Regions from separate parts of the Terrabacter ginsenosidimutans genome, predicted to be linked through region 1. Evidence: predicted binding sites of a transcription regulator. Region 1 holds the regulator's gene; the other holds the start of a gene.
What was found. Region 1 encodes LexA, which represses DNA repair genes until DNA is damaged. Its sites were predicted from a motif close to TCGAACANNTGTTCGA; they were not measured.

Region 1 (9,226 bases):
GCACTGTCCGTGCCCTGTCGCAGGTAGTCGGAGTGGCCGGACGACGTGCGGCCGGCGTCGACGAACTCCGACCGGGAGTGCAACCAGTGGTTGCAGCCCGAACCGGTCTGCTTCAGCGCGAAGGTCGACAGCCGGGTGGCACCCGCGACCTGAGCCGAAGGCGTGCCGTGCACGGCCCACCCGTAGTCGAAGACGTCGTCACCCACGGCTCCCAGCACGTTGAGGGAGCCCGGCTTGAGCGAGGTGCGCGACACGTCGGAGAACGGCAGGCCCGGGGCGCCGAAGACCGCCACGTCATCGACAGCGCTCGTGCGCAACGAGGCGAAGCCGGCGAGCACGGCTCCGTAGGAGTGGGCCCACACCGTCTGGTGCGCCGGACGGTCCCGTGCGGCCTCGACACCGGTGGCGAAGTCGGCCAGTGCGGCCGCGTTGTCGCGGGCGAGCTTGGCGTTGACGACGTTTCGGTCGATGGAGGTCACGATCTCTCGGACCTGGGGTGCGTCGTAGCCCATCCACGTGACGATCGCGACGTCCTGCCCGGCTGCGAGAGCCCGGGACTCGGACCGCATGCGCACGAAGGTGTCGTCGTAGCGACGCAGGTCTGTGCCGACCATCGTGGACAGGCCCCCGACGAACGTCACGACGTGTTCTGCGCGGTCGACGTCCCCGACCGCGACGACGGCCTTGACGTCGAGCCCGCTGGTGTCGATGAGCAGCAGCCGTCGCTCGCCGCCGTCGCGACGCCCGAGCACGTCTCGAACGGCCTCGAGCGCGGCGACGTGCTCGTCGGCCCGTCTGCGCGCCGTGGCGTAGCCGATGCCGGTCGATCGCTGTGCTGCGCTGAACCGCTCCCGCGCCGCCGCCTCGGCCCGGGCGAGGAGGGCCAGGTTGGCCTCGTGGCGCGCCTGCGCCGGCACACCGTCACGCGAGCCGACCCACTCCGGCCGTTCCCGGATGACCGTCCGACGCTCCTCGTCGGTCAGTGACCGCCACCAGGCTGCCGACGCGAACACGTGCGCGCTGACGCCACCCGCACTCGAGGGAACCGGCGGGGCCGGCATTGACGCCAGAGCCGGCGCCCCGGACGTACCCGCCGACGTCGGCGCTCCGCGCGCCGATGACAGCAGGTCCCGCAGCAGCTCCTCGTCCGTCTCGGCGGCGGACTGACGCGCCCGGGCCAGGCACGCCTGCACCTCGGCACGCAGGAGCTCATCGAGCCGAGCGCGGTGCGCCTCCAGGGCCGGGTCACCGAGCGAGGCCCGCACAGGTAGGAAGAGGCGACCGTCGTCGTCGACCCATGCCCCCTCGTCGGCCGCCCGCCGGTCGGCCCGGCCCACGAGGTCGATCGCCGCCTGCAGGCGGATCGCCGCTCGTCCGACCGCGCTTACCGTCGCGGCCAGGCTCGCCGCGAGCCCTCCGAGTCCGGCAACCACGACGCCGTAGCGGTCCGCCGCGGCGGAGGATGCAGCACCGGACCACCGCGGCGCGGCCGAGCGACGCCACAGCACCAGCTCGGCGAGCACCAGCACCCGGCGGCGACGCTCCTCCAGTCCCCGGCCGACGGCGGTCAGGGACTGGGGCCGGCTCGAGCGGATGTCGCGCACGGACAGCGTCGACGCGGTGGTGGCGACCGTCATCGAGAGCCTCCCGACGCCGGTCGGACGCTCTGCCGAGCCGCCTGCTCGACGGCGTCGTAGGTGTCGGCCGCGACGGTCAGGCACTGGCCCAGCTCCTGCAGCTCCCACCGGGTCGCGGCCAGTCGCGCCGCCCAGACGGCCGAGACCTGGCGCAGGCCCGCGGCGCTCCGGCTCCCCGGGAGAGCGGCGGCGATCGGCTGCAGCTCGTCCGCGATCGCAATCGTGCGCACCCGCGCGAGGACCTCGGTGATGGACGTGACGTCCTCGCGGAGTGCTGCCGTGTCCACTGCGTAGCGCATGGTGTGCTCCCTTCCCGAGGACTGTCACGCTAGGCCGCTCACCGGGCGGCTCACCGGCGTCATCCACAGGACCTGGCCCCAGGCGCATGAGGGCTGCGTGCTGTGTCGGCGCCCGCTGGACCACCTGCGCTGCAAGGACGCCGGGGACAGCAGGACGCCGCACCCCGGATCAGGGGTACGGCGTCCGGGGCAGGAGCGACGGGGTCGAAGCGCCGCTACCGCCAGCCGCTGAAGGTGGAGCCAACGCGGCAGATCGGGATGGGACGGTCGGTGCGACAGCCGGGAGACGGCCTACGCGATCGACCAGGTCCCCGAGAGCTCGCAGAGAGCTGTGGGGTCAGCGCGCCGGGATGACGAGCTGCTGACCGGCGTGGACCGCGGTGGTGCTGAGACTGTTGGCGACCTGGAGCTCGACGACGCCCTCGGCCGTCGTCAGCTCGGGCAGCTCGCGAGCGGCGACCCCCGAGAGCGTCTGCCCGGACTGCACCGTGACCGTGCGCGGCTCCCCCGTGGCCGAGGCCAGCTGGCCGGCCAACCCGACACCGAGGACGGCGACGACTGCCGCGACGAGCAGGGCCAGGACCACCCGACCGAACCGGGTCAGACGCAGGGGCGGCTGGGTGGCGCGCGCTGCCCGGGCCACCCCTGCCGCCTCAGGCCCGGTCGGCACGAGAACGAGACGGGGCCGTCCGGCCGACAGCGGCCGCTCGGACTCCTCGGTGTGCGGCTGGCGAACGGCCTCGAGGACGATGGCGCTCATGGTGACCTCCCCTTGCTCCTGAACTTGCGAACACATGTTCGATAGAACGTCTGTACGAGTTGTAGCACGTATGTTCGATGAAGTCGAGACACGCATCGAACAGGTGTTTGGCAACTGTGTTCGACCTGCGTAGTCTTTCCTCACACCACAGACCTCACCAGCCACCACTGACACTGGCCTCACATCCAGCGTCACGACGCGGTCTGAAGAGCCGACGAAGGGGACACCATGGGCGTGACCGAGCTTCCCGATCGCGACACCGGCGACGGTCTGACCGTCCGCCAGCGGCGGGTTCTCGAGGTCATCCGCAACTCCGTGGACCGCCGTGGCTACCCGCCGAGCATGCGTGAGATCGGCGACGCGGTCGGCCTGGCCAGCCCGTCCAGCGTCTCCCACCAGCTCAACGCGCTCGTCGCCAAGGGCTACCTCCGGCGTGACCCCAACCGTCCGCGCGCGCTCGAGGTCGTCTCGCCCGACGCGAAGGCGGAGGAGGTCGGCTACCGCGCGGGCGACGCGACGCCGCTGCGCCCGCGGGGCGACCAGTACGACACCGAGACCGACTCCGGCGATGCCCGCCCCGAGGCCTCCTACGTTCCCGTGCTCGGACAGATCGCGGCCGGCGTACCCATCACCGCCGAGGAGGTCGTCGAGGACGTGTTCCCGCTGCCCAAGCAGCTCGTCGGCGAGGGCGACCTCTTCCTGCTCAAGGTCACCGGCGACTCGATGATCGGCGCCGCGATCTGCGACGGCGACTGGGTCGTCGTGCGCCAGCAGCAGCATGCCGACAACGGCGACGTGGTCGCGGCGATGCTCGACAACGAGGCGACGGTCAAGACGTTCAAGCGCAAGGACGGCCACGTGTGGCTCATGCCGCACAACGACGACTTCTCCCCCATCGACGGCGACCACGCCACGATCCTCGGCAAGGTCACGGCGGTGCTGCGCCGCATCTGAGCCCTTCGGCTCCCCATCGACGACGTATGCCGTCGGCGCCCTCCGCGCCGACGGCATCGCCGTGTCCCGGGAGGCGTATCCGACGAGACGGCGAGAGACTCTGAACCGTGAGCCCTGCGAAGGAGACCGCCATGGCACCAGGCCGCACCCGGGACGTCGTGTTCACGTACCGCTACCTGCGGGGCGCGATGATCGCCCTGCTCCTCATGCTGCTGCTCTCGGTCGGCTACCAGTGGTGGTGGGAGACCGGCCACTCGTGCTGGCTCGGCTCGATCAGCGCGTACTACTACACACCGGCACGATCGGTCTTCGTCGGCTCGCTGTGCGCGCTCGGGGCCAGCCTCATCGCCTACAAGGGCCACTCGCCCGAGGAGGACGTGCTGCTCAACTTCTCGGGCTTCATGGCCTTCGTCGTCGCCATGGTCCCCACCGTGCCGGACGCCCGGTGCGGGCCGAACGCCTACACCCAGACCCCGGGCGAGATCGCCGCGGCCGTGCGCAACAACATCTGGTCGCTCGTCGTCGTCGCCGCCGTCGCCGCGCTGGTGGCCGCCTGGCTCAAGCGGGGCGCGATGACGCGCGACCCGTCCGAACGACCCACGGTGCGTTCCGTGGTCGTCTCCGTCGTCTGCGGCGCGGTGCTGCTCGGTGAGCTGACCCTCTTCCTCGCGCTGCGCGACCGCTTCATCGCGCTCAGCCACGGCGTCGCCGCGGGCACCATGGTGGCCGGGGTCATCGCCGTCATGGCCTTCAGCGCACTGCGCGCCGAGGAGCGCCACCGGGGCGCCGACGGCGGGGCTGTCTACAAGCGCACCTACATCGCGATCGCGGTGGCGCTCGCCGCGGCGCTCGGAGTGACGGTCCTCGCCGCCCTCACCGTCAAGGGGTTCGACCACCTCGTCCTCATCGCCGAGGTGATCATCATCGTGCTGTTCGCCGCCTACTGGGGCGTGCAGACCAAGGAGCTGTGGGACCTGCGCGCGAGCGACGGCGCCGACGGCACCGAGGCGCGGCAGACCCACTCCGTGGCCGAGTAGCCCTGCAGGACAGGGGCCGCCGACTCGACCGGACAGTGACCCCGCTCAGTGACCCCGCTCAGTGACCGAGCGCTTGACGCAGGTCCTCCAGGGTCGGGCCGAGGGGCGCGTGCAGACGTAGGCTCGCCTCGGCGTCACCGCGGGTGGCCGAACGCGTGACGATCGCGACCGGCACGTCGCGCTGGTGGGCCCGCCGGACGAAGCGGTAGCCGCTCATCACCGACAGCGACGAACCCAGCACGAGCACCGCCCCAGCGCCCTCGACGAGCGAGAAGCACTGCTCGACAAGCGCTTTGGGCACCGACTCGCCGAAGAAGACGACGTCGGGCTTGACGGTGTCGTGTCCGCAGACGAGACAGCGCGGCGCGTGGAAGGACTCGACGAGCGAGTCGGCGAGCACGATGTCACCATCGGGCCGGACCTGCTCGCCCCACTGCGAACCCACCGTCTGCGCCGCCTCGGCGAACCGCTCCATGAAGCCGGGGTTGGCCTCGGTCATCCTCTCGTGCAAGCCGATTCGCGTGGTGTACTCGCCGCAGGTGAGGCAGACGGCCCGGTCGAGCGACCCGTGGAGCTCGATGACGTCGGTGGCGCCCGAGGCCTGGTGCAGCCCGTCCACGTTCTGGGTGATGATCGGGCCCACGTAGCCCGCGCGCTGAAGGTCGGTGACGACGCGATGGCCCTCGTTGGGCTCGGCGGCGTTGAAGCGCTGCCACCCGATGTAGCTGCGCGCCCAGTAGCGCCGGCGCGCCTCGCTCGACCCTGCGAACTCGCCGTAGGTCATCGGCTCCACGCGACGGGTCCCGTCGGGCCCGCGGTAGTCCGGGATGCCCGACTCGGTGGAGAGCCCGGCGCCGGAGAGCACGACGACTCCGCCACCGCTGACGAGGTCCACGAGGTCGTCGAACGTGCCGAGGTCGTGCGTCTCGAGCGGCAGGGTGCGCGTGGTGGCGAGCCGGGTCGTGGCCGCCGACATGACTGTCGACGCGGCCGTCCCCTGCGGAGGTATGCCGTTCGGCTGCTGCACCCGGTCAGCCTACGTCGCCTGCCCCCGCCTCCCGGTCCCACGTCGTGGGTGTGACCGCACGGCGTCGCAGCTCCGCCTTGCGCACCTTGGCCGTGGGGGTGCGCGGCAGCTCGTCGACGATCTCGACGTAGCGCGGACGGGCGAAGCGCGGCAGGACGGAGTCGACGCGCTGGACGAGCTCCGCGCAGTCGAGGCTCGCGCCGGCAACGGGGACCACCGCGAGCATCACCTCGTCCTCGGTGCCGGCAGGGACCGAGGGCACGGCGTAGGCGGCCACCTCGGCCACCCCCGCCAGCGCCGCGACCGCGCTCTCGACCTCGAACGAGGAGATGTTCTCCCCGCGCCGCCGGATGCAGTCCTTGGTGCGGTCCACGAAGGTCACCCAGCCCTGCTCGTCCATCACCCCGGAGTCTCCGGTGTGGAACCACAGGCTGCGCCACGCCGCGACCGTCACCTCGGGCAAGCCGTGGTAGCCGGCCATGAACCCGAACGGCACCCGCGGGCGGACCATGATCTCCCCGACCGTGCCCCGCGGCACCGGCACGTCCGTGTCGGGGTCGCACACCTCCACCTCGAACCAGCGGTCCAGGACGAGGCCGGCGGTGCCGGGCCGCGACTGTCCCAGCCGGCCGTAGAGCGGGATGTTGACCTCCGTCATGCCGTATGCCGTCACGACCTCGGGCACGCCGAAGCGTTCCCGCCACGCGGCCTCGTGCGCGGGTGGGTTCGGCACGGGGCACACGACGCGGAGGCCGAGCTCGCCGTCGTCGGGCCGTGGGGGCTGGGCCATGACGAACTCGGACATCGAGCCGAGCAGGTTGGACACCGTGCAGCGGTGCTCGCGCACCTCACGGGTCCAGGCGCTCGCGCTGAAGCGAGGGCGCAGGACCGCACTCGCGCCGGCCAGGATCGTGGCCCCGAGCTGCATGAAGAGCCCGTTGGCGTGGAACAGGGGCATCGTCACGTAGTAGCGGTCTTCCGCCGTCAGGCCCAGCCCCTCGATGGTGCCCACGCCGAAGAGGACGCAGTGGGCGTGCGGCATGACGACGCCCTTCGACGGGCCGGTCGTCCCCGACGTGTACATGACGCAGGCCGTGTCGGCGGCGCGCGGCAACGGTCCCTCCCATTCCGGCTCCGACTGCCAACCCGTGAGGTCGACGATCTCCCGCCCGGCGGGGGACCCGAGGGCTGCGCGCACGGCACGCGCTCCTCCGGCATCGGCCACGACGAACCTTGCGCCGCAGTCGTCCAGCTGATGGGCGAGGAACGCACCCTCGAGGGCGGTGTTGACGGGCACGATGACGGCGCCGAGGCGGCCGAGTCCCAGCCACACCCGGACGAAGTCGAGCCCGCTGGCCAGCAGCACGGCCACGGCGTCGCCGCGCCGCACCCCGGCGGACGCCAGTCGCGAGGCCACCCGACGGGCATCACCGGCCGCTGCGGCATACGACAGCGAGCCTTCTCCGACGACGTGGACCAGCTCGCGACCACCGAGGGAGTCGGCCTGCTCCTCGAGCACGAGAGGGAGCACCCAGCGGGTCACGTCGTCATCGAACATGCTTGCCAGACAAACACTTTCATCCAACGATCCCGGTGTGTCGGGACGACACCGCGTGCGTCGTCATGTGGCCGCTGCACCCACGGCAGGGCCTGTCCCGCGGACTAGCGTGGGCCGCATGAGCCTGCGTGACACCTTCGGCACCGACGTCCTCGTCACCGGCTGGGGGCACACCCAGTTCGGCCGCCTCGACGACGAGACCCTGGAGAGCCTCGTCGTCAGCGCCGCGGGCGAGGCCCTGGAGTGCGCCGGGATCGAGCCCGGCCACGTCGACGAGATCGTGCTCGGCACGTTCAACTCGGGGATGTGGCCGCTCGGCTTCGCGTCGTCGCTCGCCCTCCAGCTCAGCGACGACCTCGCGAACGTGCCGGCGACACGCGTCGAGAACGCCTGCGCCTCCGGCTCCGCGGCCGTGCAGCAGGGCGTCAAGTCGCTCCTTGCCGGGACGGCGCGGACCGTCCTCGTCATCGGCGCCGAGAAGATGACGCACGCCCCTGCCGACGTCGTGGGCGCCGCGCTGCTCGGCGCGGACTACGAGCTGGCGGGACGCTCGTCGACGACGGGCTTCGCCGGGCTGTTCGCCGACGTCGCCCGGCACTACGAGAAGCACCATGGCCCCGTGGGCGACACGCTCGGCTCCATCGCCGCGAAGAACCACCGCAACGGTGTCCTCAACCCCTACGCACAGCTGCGCAAGGACCTCGGTGTGGACTTCTGCCGCACGGTCTCCGATCGCAACCCCATGGTCGCCGAGCCGCTGCGCCGCACCGACTGCTCCCCCGTGTCCGACGGCGCCGCGGCCCTCGTGCTCTCGACGCGCCGCACCGGGGGCCGCACCGACCCGGTGCGGCTTGCCGGTTTCGGTCACGCCAACGACTTCCTGCCCGCGGCCAAGCGCGACCCGCTCACCTTCGTGGGGACCGCGGCGGCCTGGCAGCGGGCGCTCGGCATGGCCCAGGTCGACACCTCCGACCTCGACCTCGTCGAGCTCCACGACTGCTTCACCATCGCGGAGCTCGTCGTCTACGAGGCGATCGGCCTCGCGCCGCGCGGCGAGGGGCACCGGCTCCTCGAGGACGGCACCGTGCACCGCGAAGGCCGACTGCCGGTCAACGTCTCCGGCGGCCTCAAGGCCAAGGGCCACCCCGTCGGCGCGACAGGGGTCTCGCAGCACGTGCTGGCCGCGATGCAGCTGTCGGGCACCGCCGGTGACATGCAGCTGCCCGCCGCGAGAAGAGCCGCCGTGCACAACATGGGTGGACTGGCGGTCGCCAACTACGTCAGCGTCCTGGAGTCGGTCTAGCCCCAGCTCCGCGGCGGTCCCCGCGCCATCCTGGGGTCGACGCGACATTCAGGATCGCGCCACTTCCATAATCACCGGTTATGATCGACCCATGATCGATGCTGCGGGCCTGCGGGTCATGAAGGCCATTGCCGACGAGGGAAGCTTCACGAGCGCCGCCAACGCGCTGGGCTTCACCCAGCCGGCCATCTCCCAGATGGTCCGACGCCTGGAGCAGCGCACGGGGACCGTTCTCGTCGAGCGCTACGGCCGGCAGGTCCGCCTCACGGAGGCCGGCCAGGTACTGGCCCGTCACGCCGTCGGAGTCCTCGCCGCGCTCGACGCGGCCGAGGAGGAGATCACCGCCATCGCCGGGCTGCGCGCCGGGCGCGTCCGTCTGCAGGCCTTCCCCAGCTCGTCGGCGACACTCGTGCCGAGGACGCTCGCCATCCTCAAGGCCCGCCATCCCGACATCACCGTCACCTTCACCGAGGCCGAGCCGCCGGAGTCGCTCGCGGCCCTGCGCAACGGCGACTGCGACGTCGCCGTCGCCTTCGCCTACGAGGGCGGCGATCTCGGGGAGCTCGAGGAGGACCTCTCCCTGCTCGTCACCCGCCGCCTCATGGACGACGAGGTGCGGCTCGTCGTGCCTGCCGGTCACCCCCACGCCGG
Region 2 (9,226 bases), on a different contig from region 1:
TCGAGCCGTTCGGCGGCCCGGCTCGCCGGAGGAGCCGGTGGCGCCGCGGGCGGCGGCCCCGACCGTGTGTCCGGCCCCCGGCGCCCGGCCGGCACCGCGATGCCCACGCGTTCGCCCCATGCGTCGTAGCGCCGCTTGTAGCGGCGGATCCGGCCGGCGAGCTTGTAGACGAGGAAGGCACCGAGCGCGAGGAAGAGGAAGGCGATGGCCGCAGCCAGCCACGGATGGGCGATCGCGAGGGCGGTGACGCCGGTGACAGTGACGTCCTCGGTGGTGCTGACGAGGACGTTGCTCGCCGGCTCGGGAGAGGTGTTGACGGCGGCGCGCAGGCCGGCCTTGATGCCGTGCGAGATGAGGGCCGTGACACCGCCCGTCGCCGCGCCGACGGCGGCGTCGAGGGAGGCTGTGTCATGGCCGATGAGGTAGCCGATCGTGGCCCCCACCGCAGGTCTGACGACCGTGTGCACGGAGTCCCACACGGAGTCGACGTAGGGGATCTTGTCGGCGAGCATCTCGACCGCGAAGAGGATCCCGGCGCCGATGAGCACGTCGGTGCGGGCCAGGGCGTTCGGGATCTGGCTGAGGTTGAAGATCTTGTCGGCCAGCCCGAGGACGAGCACGACCGCATACGCGTTGATTCCGCTGCCCCACCCGGTGGTGAAGGCCATGGGGATGAGCTCGGCGCCCACGACACTCCTTCGGTCGTGCGCCGGTCGCGGGGGCGCCGGTGCATCTGCTGCCGGGCCGGACGGCCGAGCACAGGTCCAACGTCCCTGACGCTCCCGCATTCCCAGGGAGCGCGCAACGGGGCGCGCTGCAGGTGGCGGCGGGCAGCCGAACGGGCCCGATCCGTGAGCGGACAGGACCCCTGCACCTCTCCGTTCGCGGACCGGACCCGCGGGCCCCACTCTGCCCGCGGGCGGGTGGGACGACGTGAGCACGGGTACTCAGTTTTGTCCGTTTTGGCGCCATGTGCCGGGGGACCTGCCGTGGGACCGTCTGCCGGGGGGCACGCGTCGTGGACCGTTCTTGACACGGTGTCGGCGGCGGGGGTTAGGGTTGTCGTATCGAACAGGTGTTCGAATGAAGATGTCAGTTCAGTCGTCGGTTGGTTGTCGGACCGCTCGTGTGGGGCGCGGGTGGTCTGGGTCGTGATGTCCGGCCTCGACGTGTCCGAGGGAGACGTGTCGTGGTGCGCAGGTTCAGTGACTCCGTGCAGGTGAGAGTGCGGGAGCAGGAGCAGTCCGGGATGGCCCGGCAGGCCCCGGCAGCCGAGGCTTCCGGGGTGCCGCCCGAGGCGTTCATCTGGCGCGGCCGCCTCTACGTCGTGCGAGCCGTCCTCGCGCACTGGCGCGAGCGACGGGCGTGGTGGCGCGACGCGCTCGATGCCGACGAGGCCCAGGTGCGCCCCGGGGAGACGCTCGTCGCTGCATCGAGAGAGCAGCACGTCTGGCGCGTCGAGGCGAGCCCGGGATGGTCGTTCGCCCCCGGGGTCTACGACCTCGCCCACGACGAGCTCCTGCACGGGGACCGCTGGTCGCTCGTCCGGGTCGCCGACTGAAACCCCTGTCCGGAGAAGAGGAGACCCCCGTGACCGCCGCCCACCTGCGCCGCCCGCCCATCTCGGTCGCCGTGCTCGACCTGCTCGAGCGGGCCCGCACGACGCTCGAGTCCGCCTGTCGCACCACCGAGGCCTCGGAGCGCTACCGCGACGCCCACCTCGGTGCCCTGCGTGCCGCTGCCGCCCTCGTCGCGGCCCGCACCGCCCCGACCCCCCGCGCGCGACCCCGCAGCGTCTGGCAGGTGCTGCCCGGCGTCGCACCCGAGCTGGGGGAGTGGGCCGACTTCTTCGCGGCCTGCTCGGCCCACCGGTCGGTCATCGACCGCGGTGGCCACATCAGTGCGCGCGAGTCCGACGACCTGCTGCGCCAGGCCGAGATGTTCCTCGAGATCGTCCAGGACCTGCTCGGGATCCCCCTGACGGCGCCACTGCCGCAGTCGATCACGCCCGTCTCGAGGAGCCGGGCGACCGGGACGTGAGACCAGCATGAGCACCAGGACCATGACCGGCACTCTGGCCACCAGCACCCCGACCGGCACCACGGGCGAGAGCTTCGTGCACCTGCACGTCGCCTCGGGCTACTCCATGCGCTACGGCACGGCCAAGCCGCACCAGCTCGTCGAGCGCGCAGCCGCGTTCGGACAGCCGGCACTCGCCCTGACCGACCGAGACGGGCTCTACGGGGCGGTCAAGTTCGTGCGCGCGTGCATGGAGCACGACGTCGCCCCGATCCTCGGCGTCGACCTCGCCATCGGGCCCGAGCAGCCCGAGCGCCACCGCCCCGTGCGCACCCCGGTGCGTGGCGGCGCTCTCGTCGACCCGCGGCTGCCCCGCATCACCGTGCTGGCTCGCGGCAGCAACAGCGGCCTCGCCCCGGGTGAGGGATGGGCGGCGCTCTGCCGCCTCGTCACCGCCACCCACCTGCGCGGCGAGCGGGGCAACCCCGTCACGACCCTCGGCCTCGTCGCCGAGCACGTGCGCGCGCTGCCCACTGCGTCCACCGGGTCCACCGGGTCCACCGGGTCCACCGGGTCCACCGTCGCCACGACAGCGGACGGGCGGCCCGGCGGCCGCGGCGGACGGCATACGCCATCGGTGACGGACGACAGGCCATCCCGGCTCGTCGTGCTCCTCGGACCCGACTCCGACGTCGGTCGCGCGGTGCTCGCCAAGCGCCGGGACCGTGCCCGGGCAGCCCTCGAGCGCTGGGTCGCGCTGCTCCCGCGGGGCGCCGTCGTCGTCGAGGTCGTGTGCCACGGCGGACCCGAGCACCAGCCCGGCAGCCTCGGCCAGGCGGCCCGCATGCTCGCGCTGGCCCGCGAGGTCGGCGTGCCGAGCGTCATCACCGCAGCGGTGCGCCACACCGACCCCCAGGACGCCGCCATCGTCGACGTCCTCGACGCCGCCCGCCGGCTCGTCGCCCTCGACGCCCGCCACCTCGACCGCGTCACGACGGCAGGGCACCTCTCCCCGACACCCCTCATGCATGCGCTCGCCCTCGACGTCGTGCAGGTCTCCGGGCCGGGTCTCGTCGGCGGCGGGACGCTCGCCCGCGAGCAGGCCCGCGAGCTGCTCGCCCGCACCACGGCGCTCGCCGCCGAGTGCGTCCAGGACCCCCGCGCCGACCTCGGCATCGGCTCGGTGCACCTACCCGAGCCGGGCGTCCTCGGCATCCGGCCCGGCACCAACCCGCACCGTGTCCTCGCGCGCCGGTGTCGAGAGTCGATCCCGGCCCGCTACCCCGGCCGTACCGAGCGCGAGCTCGTCGCCGTCAGCGACCGGCTCGAGGACGAGCTCGGCGTCATCGAGACCCTCGGCTACGCGACCTACTTCCTCACCGTCGCCCAGGTCTGCGACCTCATCCGCGAGATGGGGGTGCGGGTCGCCGCCCGCGGGTCCGGGGCCGGGTCGCTCGTCAACTACCTCCTCGGCATCTCGGGCGTCGACCCCATGCGTCACGGCCTGCTCATGGAGCGCTTCTGCTCACCGCTGCGCGCCGAGCTGCCCGACATCGACATCGACGTCGAGTCCGCCCGCCGCACCGAGATCTACGAGCGCATCCTCGACCACTTCGGCGGCGAGCGGGTCACCTGCGTCTCGATGATGGACACCTACCGGGTGCGCCACGCGATCCGCGACGCCGGGGCCGCGCTCGGCCTGCCTCCGCCCGAGGTCGACGCGATGGCCAAGGCGTTCCCTCACATCGCGGCCCGCAACGTGCGCAACGCCCTCGCCGAGCTGCCCGAGCTGCGGGCGAGCGGCCTCGACGTGCCGCGTCTGCAGCTGATGTTCGACATCGTCGAGCGGCTCGACGGGCTGCCGCGGCACATCGCCCTGCACCCGTGCGGTGTCGTGCTGTCCGACTCCGTCCTGCTCGACCGCACGCCGGTCGAGGCGAGCTGGCTCGGTTTCCCGATGAGCCAGTTCGACAAGGACGACGTCGAGGAGATGGGACTGCTCAAGCTCGACGTCCTCGGCATCCGCATGCAGTCGGCGATGGCCCACGCGATCGACGAGGTCGAGCGGGTCGACGGCGACCACATCGACCTCGACGACGAGAGCCAGGTGCCCTTCGACGACGAGCCGACCTTCGAGCTCGTCCGCTCGACCAAGACCCTCGGCTGCTTCCAGATCGAGAGCCCCGGGCAGCGCGAGCTCATCGGCAAGTTCGGGCCACGCACCTTCGAGGACCTCATCATCGACATCTCGCTCTTCCGACCCGGCCCGGTCAAGAGCGACATGATCATCCCGTTCCTCAACGCGAGGCAGGGCTGGAAGGACCCGTCCTACCTCCACCCGTCGCTCGTCCCGGCGCTCCAGGAGACCGAGGGCGTCGTCGTCTTCCACGAGCAGGTGCTCATGATCGTCGCCGAGACCACCGGGGTGACCCTCGCCCAGGCCGACGAGGTGCGCCGCACGCTCGGCACGCCCGAGGGGCAGAAGCGGATCGAGGCGTGGTGGCGACCTGCGGCCCGGGACCGCGGCTACGCGCCCGAGGTCGCCGACAAGATCTGGGAGGTCCTCAAGGCGTTCGCGTCGTTCGGCTTCTGCAAGGCGCACGCCGCGGCCTTCGCGCTGCCGACCTACCAGTCGGCGTGGCTCAAGACGCACCACCCGGCGGCCTTCCTCGCCGGGGTGCTCACCCACGACCCCGGGATGTACCCCAAGCGCCTCATCCTCGACGACGCCCGCACCTTCGGGATCGCGATCCTCGGGCTAGACGTCAACGTCTCGACCGGCGCCTACCGCTTCGAACGCACCGACGGCGGCGGCGAGGCCATCCGGCTCTCGCTCGCGGACGTCCACGGCATCAGCGAGGCCGAGGTCGCCCAGATCGTCGCCGGACAGCCCTACTCCAGCCTCTCCGACTTCTGGCAGCGCGCCCACGTCTCACGCCCGATCGCCGAGAAGCTCGTGCTCGCAGGGGGATTCGACTCCCTGCACGACATCGACCTCGGCGGTCCGTCCCGTCTCGACGAGAGCGGGGCCGGGGTCGTGGGCCGCTCCCGGGCCGGCCTCGGCCGTCGTGGCCGGGTCACGCGGCGCGACCTGCTGCTCCACGTCGCCGAGCTCGACCGGTGGTCGTCCTCGCAGCGTTCGTCGCGCCGGGGCTCCTCACGGGTCTCGGCTGCGAGCCGGGGCGCGACACGGGGGCGGGTCACGTCGGTCTCGGCCACCGGCGACATCAGGGCCCTCGCTGCCGCGCAGTCCCAGGCCTCCGCCGGAGCGCCCCAGCACCTCGCGACCCAGCTGACGCTCGACCTCGGCGACACGCCACGCCTCTCCGCGACGAGCGGGCTGCCCGAGATGACCGGTCCCGAGCAGGTCCGGGCCGAGCTCGAGGTGCTCGGCCTCGACGCGAGCGGGCACGTCGTCGACTTCTACGCCCCGCTGCTCGACGCGCTCGGTGTCACCCGGGCGCGGGACCTCCTGTCCGGACGCAGCGGGCGAGAGGTCCTCGTGGCCGGGGTCAAGGTCGCCACCCAGACCCCGCCGATCCGCACCGGCCGTCGCGTCGTCTTCCTCACCCTCGACGACGCCACCGGACCGTCCGACCTCACCTTCTTCGAGGACGTCCAGGGCCCGTATGCCGCCACCGTCTTCCACTCATGGCTGCTGCTCTGCCGCGGGGTCGTGCGGCGGACCGGCCCGCGCGGCGTGTCCATCCGGGCCACCGGTGCGTGGGAGCTCTCCGCCCTGCAGGACGCGTGGACCTCCGGCGGCATCACCGCCGTCCGTGACGCGCTCGACGCCGCGGACAAGGCGGCATGGGAGCGTGCCGGCGCGCTCGCCGGACCCGACGGAGCACCGGCCGGAGTCGGTGATGGGCCCGACGGACGACGCGTGCTCGTCCACGCCTCGGGGTTCAAGCAGTCGCCGTACGCCGACATCAAGCCGGCCGGTGACGACATCAGGGGACCACGTGGCACGAGCGGGCTCGTGCCCACCGAGACCGTCGGTGGCCCGCCACGCAAGCTGTGGCACGCGAGCCCGGGAAGCTCGGGGCACTAGGGTGAGGACGCACACGAACCCCACGCGGCACCACGCGTACGACGTTCCCAGACGGAGGATCCCGTGCCCGACGAGCAGCGCCCCCAGCGACATGGAGGGGTCCGGCCGTCGGCGGTCGTCTCAGCCGTGGGCCGCATCGCCGACGAGTGCGGTGCCCGCCTCGGCCGCCCGCTCGAGGTGCTCGACCTCGGTGGTGGCACCGGCGGCGTCGCCGTCCCGCTCGCCGAGGCGGGGCACCACGTCACCGTCGTGGACCCCAGCCCCGACGCGCTCGCCTCGCTCGGCCGCCGGGCCAGCGAGGCAGGCATCGTCGACCGCATCACCGCCGTCCAGGGCGACGGGGACACGCTGGGCGCCGTCCTCGCCGGGCGTCGCGTCGACCTCGCCTGCTGTCACGGCACGCTCGAGTTCGTCGACGACCCCGCAGCCACGCTCCGCGCCGTCGCGGAGGCCCTGGAGGAGGGTGGCGTCCTCTCGCTGCTGGTCTCCGGCCGGCTGTCCGTCGTCTTCGCCAAGGCCATCGCCGGCGAGTTCGGCCAGGCGCGGGCGGCGCTCGTCGACCCGTCCGGCCGCTGGGGGAACACCGACCCGCTCCCACGCCGCTTCGACGTCGAGCAGCTCGAGACCCTCCTCGCCGATGCCGGTTTCACCGACGTCCGGGTCCGGGGCACCAACATCCTCGGTCACCTCGTGCCCGCCTCGCTCGTCGACTCCGAGGCCGACCGTGTCGCCCTGGCGGAGCTCGACGAGCTGCTCGTCTCCGGCCCCGGGCGCGAGTTCCTCCGCACCCTCGGCAATGCCCTCCACGTCGTCGCCCGTCGCGGCTGACCACGTCGCGACCGACCACGTCGCGACCGACAGCGTCGCGGTGAGCTCGTCGACCGGTCGGGACGTCCGGCGATGAGCCGCCGCCAGTTCACCGCGCCGACCCGGGGGAGCGCCGAGCCACCCGACGACACCGGCTGCACGGTCCTGCACGTCGACATGGACGCCTTCTACGCGTCCGCATCGCTCATCTCGCGCCCCGAGCTGCGGGGGCGACCGGTCATCATCGGCGGGGCGAGCGGTCGCTCCGTCGTGCTCTCGGCGACCTACGAGGCGCGCGCCTTCGGCGTCACCTCGGCCATGCCGATGGCGCGGGCCCAGCGACTGTGCCCCCAGGCAGTCATCATCGAGCCCGACCACCGCCGCTACGCCGCCATCTCCGAGGCCGTCATGGCGACCTTCGCCACGATCACCGACAGCGTCGAGCCCCTCTCGCTGGACGAGGCGTTCCTCGACGTGGCGGGGGCCGTACGCCGACTGGGACGTCCGACGCAGATCGCCGAGCAGCTGCGCGACACCATCGCCGACGAGCAGGGCATCACCTGCTCGGTCGGGGTGGCATCGACGAAGTTCGTCGCCAAGCTCGCCTCCACCCTCGCCAAGCCCGACGGGCTCATCGTCGTGCCCCGCGAGGAGGTCGTCGCGTTCCTGCACCAGCTGCCGGTCGGTGCGATCTGGGGCGTCGGTGACAAGACCGAGGAACACCTGCACCGTCTCGGTCTGCGCACGGTCGCCGACCTCGCCCACACGCCCCTCGAGACCCTCCAGCGGGCCCTCGGTGACGTCGCCGGCCGCAGCCTGCACGACCTCGCGTGGGGACGCGACCCACGCTCGGTCGTCCCCGAGAGACGCGAGAAGTCGATCGGCGCCGACGAGACCTTCGCCCACGACATCGACGACCCGGTCCGCATCCACCGTGAGCTGCTGCGCCTCGCCGACCGGACCGCCGCCCGGGCCCGGTCCGCAGGGATGATGGGGCGCACCGTGTCGATCAAGGTCCGGTTCTCCGACTTCACGACGATCACCCGGGCCAAGACCCTGCGCCACCACACCGACGTCTCGCGCGACATCTTCGCGACCGCCCGTGAGCTCTACGACCGGCTCGGCCTCCAGCGGGCCCGGATCCGGCTCGTCGGCGTGCGCCTCGAGGGGCTCGTCCCGTCGGCCGTGGCACCCATCCAAGCCACCCTCGACGAGCCCGAGCACGGGTGGCGTGAGGCCGACCGGGCCGTCGACCGGGCGAGCGCGCGCTTCGGCGCCGGGTCGGTGCGTCCAGCATCACTCATGCCTGACCGACCCTCGGGTTCCCAACGCGAGCGGCGCGACTTATCCTGAGGGAAAGAAGTCCGTGTCGGCCGTTTCCGACATACGATTCGGGCACAGTCGATTTCGCACCATGGGAGGTGCCTGGTGGCACTCTCGGAACACGAGGAAGCACTCCTCCAGCAGATGGAGGAAGCCCTCTACGCCGAAGACCCTCGATTCGCGTCGCGCATCGAGAAGACGAAGTCGCGCGGTCTCGGCCGTGGGCGCGTCGTCGTGGGCGTCGTCGCCGGGGTCGCAGGGCTCGCGCTGGTCGTGTTCTCCGCGATGAGCAGCAACATCTGGCTCGGTGCCGGAGGCTTCGCGATCATGGTCGCCGGCATCGTCTACGCCATCACGCCCTCCAAGACCAAGCTTGCGGCCGTCGGCAGCGACGGCACACCCAAGCCCCGCCAGGGCAAGGTCAAGGCGAGCGCCCCCAAGCAGGCCACCTTCATGGAGCGCCTCGAGGAACGCTGGGAGAAGCGCCGCCGCGACCAGTGGTGACGTCCTGGGGCCGTCCCGAACCTCATCGTCGAAGGACCCCGACGCACGGCGTCGGGGTCCTTCCGCTTGGGTGCCCGCGTCAGGGGCGCGTGACGTAGACGGCCAGGCCCCACGTCGCGATGATTGCGAACGCGGTCGCCAGCTCGATGCCGATGTTGAGGCCCACGGCCCGGATGGCCTGGACGGTGGCGTGCCACGCCCCGGCGTGCTCTCGGCGCTTGATCCGCTCGAGGACGTAGATCGCCAGGACGAAACCCAGGGGACCACCCACCACCGGCACCACGAAGAAGCCCACCACGGCGACGACGAGGGCCACGGCGACGATCCCCGACTCCACGCCGGCGGTCTTCATCCGGCGGCCGGGCAGCAGGTACTGCGCGACGATGCCCGCGGCATACAACAGCGTCGTGATGCCGAGGACGAGCCAACCCGGCCCGTCCTGACGTTCGAACGCCCAAACGAGCGTCGCCCCCCACACCACGATGAGCCCCGGAAGGACCGGGACGACGATGCCGACGG

Region 2: ABD831_RS19290 (DUF6504 family protein) is a predicted target of LexA. The motif match lies at 1,068-1,083, and genes of this name have one in related genera.

Annotation. Positions count from the first base shown of each region.
Region 1 covers NZ_BAABDC010000007.1:76,366-85,591, forward strand. The annotation lists gene ABD831_RS17975 (alpha/beta hydrolase) at 1-1,637, opposite strand, end outside; gene ABD831_RS17980 (hypothetical protein) at 1,634-1,936, opposite strand; gene ABD831_RS17985 (LysM peptidoglycan-binding domain-containing protein) at 2,274-2,696, opposite strand; gene lexA (transcriptional repressor LexA) at 2,925-3,650, shown strand; gene ABD831_RS17995 (hypothetical protein) at 3,758-4,687, shown strand; gene ABD831_RS18000 (Sir2 family NAD-dependent protein deacetylase) at 4,746-5,714, opposite strand; gene ABD831_RS18005 (AMP-binding protein) at 5,719-7,272, opposite strand; gene ABD831_RS18010 (acetyl-CoA acetyltransferase) at 7,391-8,575, shown strand; gene ABD831_RS18015 (LysR substrate-binding domain-containing protein) at 8,667-9,226, shown strand, end outside.
Region 2 covers NZ_BAABDC010000009.1:14,303-23,528, forward strand. The annotation lists gene ABD831_RS19285 (DUF4126 domain-containing protein) at 1-689, opposite strand, end outside; gene ABD831_RS19290 (DUF6504 family protein) at 1,214-1,561, shown strand; gene ABD831_RS19295 (SAV_6107 family HEPN domain-containing protein) at 1,591-2,040, shown strand; gene ABD831_RS19300 (DNA polymerase III subunit alpha) at 2,048-6,073, shown strand; gene ABD831_RS19305 (class I SAM-dependent methyltransferase) at 6,137-6,901, shown strand; gene dinB (DNA polymerase IV) at 6,974-8,233, shown strand; gene ABD831_RS19315 (DUF3040 domain-containing protein) at 8,309-8,707, shown strand; gene ABD831_RS19320 (DUF456 domain-containing protein) at 8,787-9,226, opposite strand, start outside.